Regions from separate parts of the Leucobacter faecis genome, predicted to be linked through region 2. Evidence: predicted binding sites of a transcription regulator. Region 2 holds the regulator's gene; the other holds the start of a gene.
What was found. Region 2 encodes LexA, which represses DNA repair genes until DNA is damaged. Its sites were predicted from a motif close to TCGAACANNTGTTCGA; they were not measured.

Region 1 (4,699 bases), on a different contig from region 2:
GAGCCCAGTGTTTACGGGCTCATTGTGTCCCTGGTCGGCATAATCCGCCGGTCGTCATAATGCAAATTATGCCGACGTCGGCATAAGGCGCATAGGGCGATCCCTCGATCGATGTCGGTGCGGCCCTGGTCGGAGTGCCAGTGGTCAATATGGTGTGCTTCGCAGTACGAAGAGGGCCGGTCACAGCCTGGCCAGCGACACCCGCCATCACGGGTGGCGAGGGCGATGCGTTGGGCCCCGTTGTAGAGCCGCTGTTCGCGCCCCACGTCGAGGGGGTTGTAGTCTTCGTCGACCGTGACGTGCACGACACCGGCGTTGCAGCGCTGCTTGGCGACGACTGAGTCGGAGGTGATGGTGAGCCCGTCTTCATACCAGGCGACCACCCCGACCGGGTCAGCCGGAGGCTGCGCGGCCGGTGTCTGTGTGTCTGAGGGTTGCTGCGCCTCGGGGGTGGCGCCGCTGGCCGTCTGCCGGAGCGCCTTCTTTGCCGCTTTGGCGGCTTTCGAGGCCGTCTCGGCGGCGCGGGCTTCGGCCTGCTCAGCGAGGTACTCGGCCCGGTTCACGACCTGCACCACCCGCACGCCCACCTGCCTCGTACCGAACACGGTCTGCTGGTCAGCGACCGCGCCCGACTGGAGCAGATCGATGAGCAGGTCGTGCGAGATCTGATGGTGGGTGCGCTCGTCTTGCGCGAGCTCTTCCCCCGCGGCCTGCTCTGCCGGGTCGATGAAGCGGGGCCCGCCCCGTCGGGGGCGCAGCGCGCTCGCAAAGATCGTCTGAATCCACGCCCCCGCGTCATCGTCACAGGTGAGGCGGGCATGGAACTGCCCATTCGGGTCCGTCCACCACCTGAATGAGCGCGCCTCATACCGCTCGTTACGCCGCAGCGTCGCCCCCTCGGGGTCGAGGAGGTCACGAATCGCGCGCGCGTGGCGGCGCAGCTCTTCCACCCGGGTATGCTGGGCGGCCTCGATCAGGTCGAGCCCGGCCTGCCACCACAGCACCAGCAGAGCTGCTTCACACCGGCCCCCGCAGTCCCCGTCATCAAAAAGATCTACCGTGGGGGTGGGCGAATGCCCGGAAGCGTGGAGGGCCGCGTAGGCGGCCGTGTGGAACGCACACGCCGGCGCTACCGCAGCGCCATCTGCCACGGTGCCTACGGCGGGAGTGTTTGGTGCGGGGGTGCGGGGCGGAGTGCCGAGGCCCTGCCTGATCGCATCGTTTTGTGGGTCGGTGAGCAGGTCACGTGACACGGCCCGGTCAAGCACGGAATGCCACGGCACCGCCAACACCAGCTCCGCCTCAGCAGCTGCGGTTTCAAGAGCAGTCGAGCCACCGTCGTCATCATGACCCTCGGCGTCGCTGGCGCTGGCTTCGAGGGCGCGCTTCGCGGCGAGCGCTTCGCGCTGCTCGAGGGCTTCGCGTTCGGCTGTTTCGCCGGTGAGGATGCTTTCTCCTACCCGCACTTTGCGGGAGGCTTCACCCCACGAACTGCCGGTGAGGTGCTGCATCATCTCAACACTCGTTTTGAAGCCGCTCGCCTGCGCGACGCCGGGCTGCCCGGCACGTTTCGCAGACCGCGTTCCCACCGCCCCGGCACTGAGCACCTGCAGCTCAGTGAACTTACGCATCACCTGCGCCACGATCTTTGCGAAGTCGATGGCGCCCTCGTCGGTGAGCGCGTTTACGACCGTGCGGGCGTCTGCGCCGGGGCAGTCGGCCGGGAACAAAGCTTGCACGTGCGCCATGAGCTGCACGATCTCGTCACACTTCGCCTGCATCCCCAGCCCGCTAGTGGCATCCGCCGTGGCGGTTTCAGTGCCCGCATCAGCACCCTCGCTCGCAGCCTCAGTGAAGAGGCCCGCGAGGGGTTCTTCGTGCTGGGGTGAGGGTTTGGCTTCCATACCCTATTGTCTCACGGATCGTAGATTTATTCGAGTGAAGTTATCCACAGATTTGGCGTAATCACGCCAATTTTCGGTCGAAACAGGGGGCTGTGGACGACTCGTCGTACAGAGCGATGGATGCTGCGACTCGCAAGTGCCGAGACCACTTGCACGGGAAGAGAGAAACGCTGGCGCGTTTCTTTCCAAACTTCCCGCCCGCGCAGCATGGCAAAACGGACAGACGCGCAGCATGACTGAACCGAGGCAGGCAGCCGTCCAATGAGAACCGCCCTCAGCAGGGCACCTGCTCGCCACGGTCGGCCCAGGCGACGTTACGCAGCCACTTACCGTGGGTGTTTCCGCCTGCGCTGGCAGCGTCGCGCACAACTTCACAAGTGAGGGAAGTGTCGTTACCGGTGCGCTGAAAGACAAAATAGATGTAGTTATCGTCAGAGTTATCGAGCGCCGGGCGCAAGAAGGAGGTGCATAAGAAATCGGTGCGAGAGTATTCTGAGCCCGGAAACAGCTTGAGATACCGTTCAATGTCGGCCTTGTAATCGGTTGGCGTCCAAGAGGTGCCCACGACCGCTATCTGTGTGCCGTCACAGGCGGGCAGCGAGATTGGCTGCGCGAGCCCCAAGTCACCGCTCGGGCGTTCACGCGATTCTTGGTAGCGGGTCGACATAAAGATGTCTTTCAGCTGCTGGTACAGCGCCGACTTGCTGAACTTCTCTGCATCTGCGTGAGTCTCGAATTTTAAGCGGTCGATAAGCGCGACATCGCTATGTGGTGCGGTGCCATCGTTCACGTCCACCCCAAAGCTGGTGGTGGTTGCGAAACTCAGATCAAAGCGTTCGGTCGGGTTCTCGGACTGTGCGGCAAAGCGCATGGCGACACTGCTGGCCGGTGATTTGCTCTGGTCAGAGGCGTCGAGGACTTCCTCTCCGGTGAGGCCCAAGACGGGGTACAGGCCGCCGTCTGCCGCGGCGGTAGTGAGGTAATAGAAACTAACCGGCCCATGGGCTGAAAGCGCAACAGGCTCTGCATCAATGATCTCGATTGTCGAGACCGCGGGCACGGCCACGCTCCACTCTTGCGGGTAATCGAACCAAACTCCGAGCCCCTCGTGGTGATAGGTCGAAACCGCCTCTGGAGTAGCTGCCTCGCCAGAGGAATCTGCGCTCCGTTCGGCCGTCTGCGGGGCGGCACCCGGCCCCGGCCCTGAACTGTCGCGCGATCCGGAACCAGCTGGCCCAGCGTCGTCCCCGAACAAGCCGGGCACGCCAGCCAATAGTGTGCAGCCCGTGAGTAGCGACACTGCCGCAGCTCCGGCCAGGGCCGCGGCCGCTAGGCGGCCTGCACGCGACGAACGAAGCGGCATAATTTCTTCTCCAAGGTGATTCAGAAGCAGTGCAGATCATTCTGCCAGCTCAGGCATCGATTCGGCATGAGGTTCAACGTCGTGCGCGAACACGATTGCGCGTAAGGCTCGTCGCGGGCCATGCTGGGCATATGGCATCGCACGAACCCACTGACTCGACGGCCCCTCACTTGCCCCCTGCTGCCGCGTGCTCAGCTGAGCACGCTGGTGCGCACTCAGCTCCGGATCCGCAGGCCAACCCTGCTGAGTTCTGGGAGCGGCGCTATGCCGAGGCCGGGCAGGTGTGGTCGGGCAGGGTGAACCGAGTGCTGGCCGAGGTCGCGGAGCGCTGGGAGCCCGGGCGATCGCTCGATCTGGGGTGTGGTGAGGGCGGTGACGTGCTGTGGCTCGCCGAACACGGCTGGAGCGCGACCGGCATCGACCTGTCGCCCACGGCCGTGGCGCGAGGCATCGCCGAAGCCTCGGCCCGCGGGCTCGAGAGCGCGCGATTTATTGCCGCCGACCTGGGGGAGTGGACGCTGCGCGCTGCTGAGGTCGATGGCTCAGGCGAGCCGTTCGACCTCATCACCGCGAGTTTCATGCAGTCGCCCGTTGAGCTGCCGCGGGAGCTGATCTTGCGCACGGCGTTGACGCGGATCGCTCCCGGCGGCCGGCTCGTGATCTTGTCGCACGCGGCTCCGCCGCCGTGGGCGAAGAACCACCCCGGCGAGTTCTTGTCACCGGCCGGTGAGCTCGCATTGCTCACACTGGGGCTCAGCCCAGAGGGGCGAGAGGTCGACGGGTGGATCGTCGAGGTCGCCGAGGTGCGAGAACGCACAGCTGCGGGCCCAGACGGCCACGAACACCACCTTGAAGACACGGTCGTGGTGGTGCGAAAGAACATGCCGCATGACGTATAACTCTTTGTGGCGTAGCCTGGAGGTATCTGCCAGATGGCGGGTTGTCTGAGGGGAGACACAGATGTCTAAACAGGAGAATGTAACAGTGAAGCGTGGCTGGACCAAAGCACGCGCGGTGCTCGCTGGTGGGCTCGTGTTGGGGGTCGGCGCAGCGATAACGCTCGCCGCATGGACCGACCAGGAATGGGCGAAGGGAATCTTCAGCAGCGGTACGTTTGGGATTGAGGGCTCGATTGACGGTGTTATCTTCACAGATCACGCGACAGTAGGCGACGCCGCAACGCTCAACTTTCAGGTCAACGCAGACAAACTTGCGCCGGGCGATGACGTCTATGCCGGGTTTGCAGTGCAGTTGATCGACGGGGCTACCAACGAAGCAGAAGTGACCGTGGCACAGAACGTGGCAGCTGCCATCAGCGGCACGACAGCGAGCTATGTCTACACGACCGCTGCGACTTGTGACGCATCGGCGTACACTGCCGGCACGAACGAAAACGGCACGACGTTCGATCTCGCGGCCGTTGAAACGCCAA
Region 2 (4,699 bases):
GCACCGGCGAGGGTGAGGTTCACTGAGCTACTCCGACGGCCCCATCTAGAAACTGGCGAAATGTCTCGATGGGTTGGGCACCACTCACGCCCTGCCCACCCACGGCAAAGAACGGCACACCCGTCACGCCGAGCTGGCTGGCACGCTCGGTGTCGGTTGACACCGCTGCTCGCAGATCTTCGCGGGCCATGTCTTTCTTAAACTGTGCAAGGTCTGGCACCTTGGCCGTCTTGGCGTGCCCCAGCAGTTCGTCTGCCGTAAGGTCGGGGTGCCCCGACTCTGGCGCTGCCTGGTAGATCGCGTCGATGAATTCAAAGTAGCGACCCTGTTCTGCCGCGGCGCGTGCCGCGGCAGATGCTCGCAGGGATTCTTCACCGAAGAAGGCGACGTCGTTCATTTCGATGCGGACCTTGCCCGCGTCAACGTACTCTTTGATCACGTCGGGCAGCGTGTCGCGCGTAAACACGGCGCAGTAGGGGCAGCGCAGGTCGACCCACTCGGTCATTACGACGGGTGCGTCGATGTCACCGATGGCCATCGGGTCACCGTCGATTCGCCGCTCGAGCTGGGCACCCTGCGACTCACCCTCGGCCTGTTCACCCGTCTGCGCCCCCGCTTGCGGAGTTGCTGCAGCGCCCTGGCCCGCGCCAGAACTCTGTGACCATTGCACCGCCCCAAACACGAGGGCGAGGGCGGCTACCACCGCAAGAATCACATTAACGAGCCGCGACGTGCGCAGCTGGCGTTCGAGCACGTGGCGGGGCATGGCTTCGGGCGCTGTAGGCATACCCAGCACCCTATCGCCGCGTGTGTGCAGCGACGCTGAGAGCCCCGTTAGCTCTGAGGCGTCAGCGCGGTGATCGCGTCGATCACCGCGGTCGTCTCGCTCTCGGTGCCGGCCGTGATGCGCAGGTGTCCATCAATACCCAGGTTCCGGATCAGGATGCCCTGCGCACGCAGTTGCTCAAATACCGCGTCGGGGTTGGCAAAACCTCCGACGAGCAAGAAGTTGGCGCCCGACTCATGCACACGGTAGCCCAGCGCAGACAGCGCCGAACCGAGCCTGTCGCGCTGAGTGCGAATATCGGCAACCGTGGCCAGCATGGTTGCCGCATGCTTGATCGCGGTGGTGGCCGCTGCCTGCGTGAGGGCTGACAGGTGGTAGGGCAGGCGCACGAGGCGCAAGGCATCGATGACGGCGGGGTCTGCGGCTAGGTAACCAAGACGCACCCCCGCAAATGCAAACGCCTTACTCATCGTGCGCGATACCAAGAGCCGCGGGCGCCCCTCAAGGAGCGTGACGGCGCTCTCTCGTTCGCCGTCGAACTCAAAGTATGCCTCATCGACAATCAGTATCCCGTCGAACGCGTCATACGCGGCGAGAATCACGTCGCGGTCGAGCGGTGTTCCTGTCGGGTTGTTGGGGCCGCACAGAATCGCGATGCTGGGCTGGTGCTCGGTGAGCGCCGCACGTACATCATCGGCTGCCAGTCGGTACCCCTCGGGCCGCGGCACCGCGATCCAGCCAGTGTCAGTGCCATCGGCCAGCAGCGGGTACATCGAATAGGTTGGGGTGAAGCTCAGTAGGGTGCGGCCGGGCCCACCGAAGGCCTGCAGCACCTGCTGCAGCACCTCGTTGGAACCATTCGCGGCCCACAGCTGCTCTGCTGTGAGGCCATGCCCCAGGTAGCCGGCTAGCGCTACTCGCAGGCCGTCGAACTCGCGATCCGGGTACCGGTTTGCCGTGCGCACGGCAACTTCGAGCGCCGCGGTGATGTCTGCGACAACCTCGTCGGGAATGGGGTGCGTGTTCTCATTCACATTCAAGCTCACGGGAACCGGGTCTTGCGGAGCGCCATAGGGCCGCTTACCCACGAGATTGGCACGGAGGGGAAGATCACTCAAACTGGTCACGCAGCCAGTCTATAGAGGGCGAGCAGCGCTGCCCGCCAGATGCTACGCCAGGCTACAGCCCCAGTTCCTCAGCGGCCATCACCGAACCGCTGTCGCCATAGCGCAGCGGCACCGCAATGGGCTGACCCGCCGCGATGTCGGCGCCGCGTAGCTGGTTGAGCTGAATGATCTCTGCCACCAACTCGCGGGGATCCATCGCCGGGTCGAGCTCGGTTGCCAGCTGCCACAGCGAAGCTCCCGGCGCCGCCACAATGTACCCAAACTCAGCACCACTGGGTTCCCCAGACGCCACAGCTTGCGGTGCACCAAGAGTCGCCACCAGGGCAAACGATGCCGCCACCGCACACGCTGCAAGTCCGCCAAAGACGACGCGGCCCCGGCGTGTGAGTCGAATACGCACGGGCGCCACTCGCGCCGCGGGCGCGACTGCGCCCGCTTGTGCCCTCTGAATGATGGGTACCTGCGTCACTGCTGCACTCATTGTCATTTCCCTTCAATCGAGCGTTCACCACACGGGCGAACATCGCTTTCGAATATAACTTCGATATATCGAAACCGCAACCCCTTCGTTCGATCTTCACCAAACTTGCGCACGGAATTCTCGAACACTTGTTTGGCGGGTCGCACCAAAGCCGGGTAAGCTTTCGAACCAACGAGAGCACTCAAGCAGGCACCTCCGACACTGACGTCGACAGCCCGCCTGCCGCGAAGCACAGCAACGAGGAGTCGACATCATGGTCACCAATGCAGAACGGTTAGAGCGCTTAGACCGGCTGACCGCGAAACAGCGCGTTATTCTCGAGTACATTGTCAGTTCGGTAACCACGCGCGGGTATCCACCGAGCATGCGAGAGATCGGCGACGCCGTGGGGCTTTCGTCACTTTCGAGCGTCACCCACCAGCTCAACCGACTCGAGTTGGCGGGCTGCATTCGGCGGGACCCCCACCGCCCGCGCGCGCTCGAAATTCTCGTGAGCCCCACCGTGGACGAGCCCCCGGTCGACACTCCCGTGTCAGCTGAAGAGACTGCCTTCGTGCCACTCGTCGGGCAGATTGCGGCCGGCGTACCGATCACTGCTGACCAGCAGGTGGAAGAGATCATGCCGCTGCCCCGGCAGCTCGTAGGCAACGGCACGGTATTCATGCTCAAGGTGGTGGGCGATTCGATGGTTGACGCCGCGATTTGTGACGGAGACTTCGTTGTCGTTCGTCAGCAACGCGAAGCGACCAGCGGCGATATCGTAGCCGCCATGATCGACGGCGAAGCGACCGTCAAAGTGTTTCGACGTCGCGACGGCCACACTTGGCTTTTGCCCCGCAATAGCGCGTTCGAGCCGATCCTGGGTGACCACGCCGAGGTCCTCGGCAAAGTGGTCGCGGTGCTGCGCTCGATCTAGCAGCCCGCGACCACTCCTCGGCCCCCGCTAGACCAGCGCGGGCGATAGCAGGTCAAGCTCTCGCAGCACCGCGAGCACACGCTCGTGACGGTTGAACGTGTAGAGATGCAGGGAGGGCGCCCCGCCGTCAAGCAACTCGCGAGACAGCTCGATGGTGTGCTCAACCCCGAGCTCTGGTGCATAACCGCCAGCTTCTTCGATTGCGCGCATCAGCTCTGAGGGCGCCGGGCGGCCCGCCAGCTCGGCGACCTTGCGCAGCTGTGCCGCTGTCGCCACCGGCATGAGGCCCGGCAACACCGGAATCGTAAGCCCTGCGCGCTGGGCATCGGCCACGAACGCGAGGTATTCGTCGGCGTAAAAGAACAGTTGCGTGATCGCAAACTGTGCGCCTGCTTCCTGCTTCGCCACGAGCCAGTCAACGTCCTCGGCGCGAGAACGCGACAGCGCATGCCCGTTGGGGTAGGCCGCGACGCACGTGCGCCCCACACTCGTGAACGGCGGGCGCTCGGCCCTCGCCTGTGCCACCAGTTCAACGAGCTCGAGCGAGCTGAGCGAACCGGCCACGGCCGCATCAGACTCGCTAGACCCGCGCGGTGGGTCTCCCCGCAGCGCGAGAAAGTCGTGCACGCCAGCGTCCATGATGCCGTGAATCGCTTCAAGAATGGCCTCGCGCGTCTCGCCCACCGTCGTGAGGTGTGCGAGCGGTAGGGCATTCGTGTGATCACGCAGATACTTCACCAGGTCGAGTGAAGCACCTCGGTGCGACCCGTTCGCACCGTACGTCACCGAGATGAAGTCGGGCCCCGCCGCGGCCAAATGCTGCACCGCGTTTCCGAGCGCAAGCGCCGCGGCACCACTGCGAGCCGGAAACACCTCAAACGAAAACCGTGGCTTGGTCGGCGCGCTGCCGGTGAGCAGCAGGTCACCCGATGCGCGAGTATCAGATGAGCTCATACGAGCACCTCCTCGGGGCGTCCAGCGAGTTCGGCACTCGCAATCGTTGTGCCCCGCACACGCGCGGCAATCTTGGCAAAGGCGACGTCACGCGCAAAGTCGGGTGAACCGTGTCGGGGCTTCTCGTCAATCAAGTACGGCGAGAACCCGCAGTCGTCGGTTGAACCCAACTGTGCAGGGGGCACGAATCGGGCCGCACGCACGAGCTGTTCGGCAATTTCGCGATCAGTTTCGAGCTTCGGGTTCGTGGGGTCGGTGACACCAAAGAGTACCCGCGGCGTGCGCCCGCCGGCCGCAGCAAGGTCGCGCAGCTGACGGCCTACGAGCCGGGCCACTCGATCCGGATCAGACTCACCCGCGGCCTGCACCAGAAAGTAGCCAGCTTCGATCTGAAACAGCTCGGGAATCAGTTCGGCATAGTCGACGTCGGCGCT

Region 1: ACXR2T_RS12530 (HNH endonuclease signature motif containing protein) is a predicted target of LexA. The motif match lies at 1,923-1,938, and genes of this name have one in related genera.

Annotation. Positions count from the first base shown of each region.
Region 1 covers NZ_JBTJEP020000017.1:53,458-58,156, forward strand. Annotated here, with positions in the region: gene ACXR2T_RS12530 (HNH endonuclease signature motif containing protein) at 12-1,904, opposite strand; gene ACXR2T_RS12535 (hypothetical protein) at 2,179-3,267, opposite strand; gene ACXR2T_RS12540 (class I SAM-dependent methyltransferase) at 3,399-4,166, shown strand; gene ACXR2T_RS12545 (SipW-dependent-type signal peptide-containing protein) at 4,228-4,699, shown strand, end outside.
Region 2 covers NZ_JBTJEP020000002.1:153,543-158,241, forward strand. Annotated here, with positions in the region: gene ACXR2T_RS02425 (cytochrome c biogenesis CcdA family protein) at 1-23, opposite strand, end outside; gene ACXR2T_RS02430 (DsbA family protein) at 20-787, opposite strand; gene ACXR2T_RS02435 (histidinol-phosphate transaminase) at 835-1,914, opposite strand; gene ACXR2T_RS02440 (hypothetical protein) at 1,967-2,395, opposite strand; gene lexA (transcriptional repressor LexA) at 2,649-3,311, shown strand; gene ACXR2T_RS02450 (methylenetetrahydrofolate reductase) at 3,339-4,265, opposite strand; gene ACXR2T_RS02455 (uroporphyrinogen decarboxylase/cobalamine-independent methonine synthase family protein) at 4,262-4,699, opposite strand, start outside.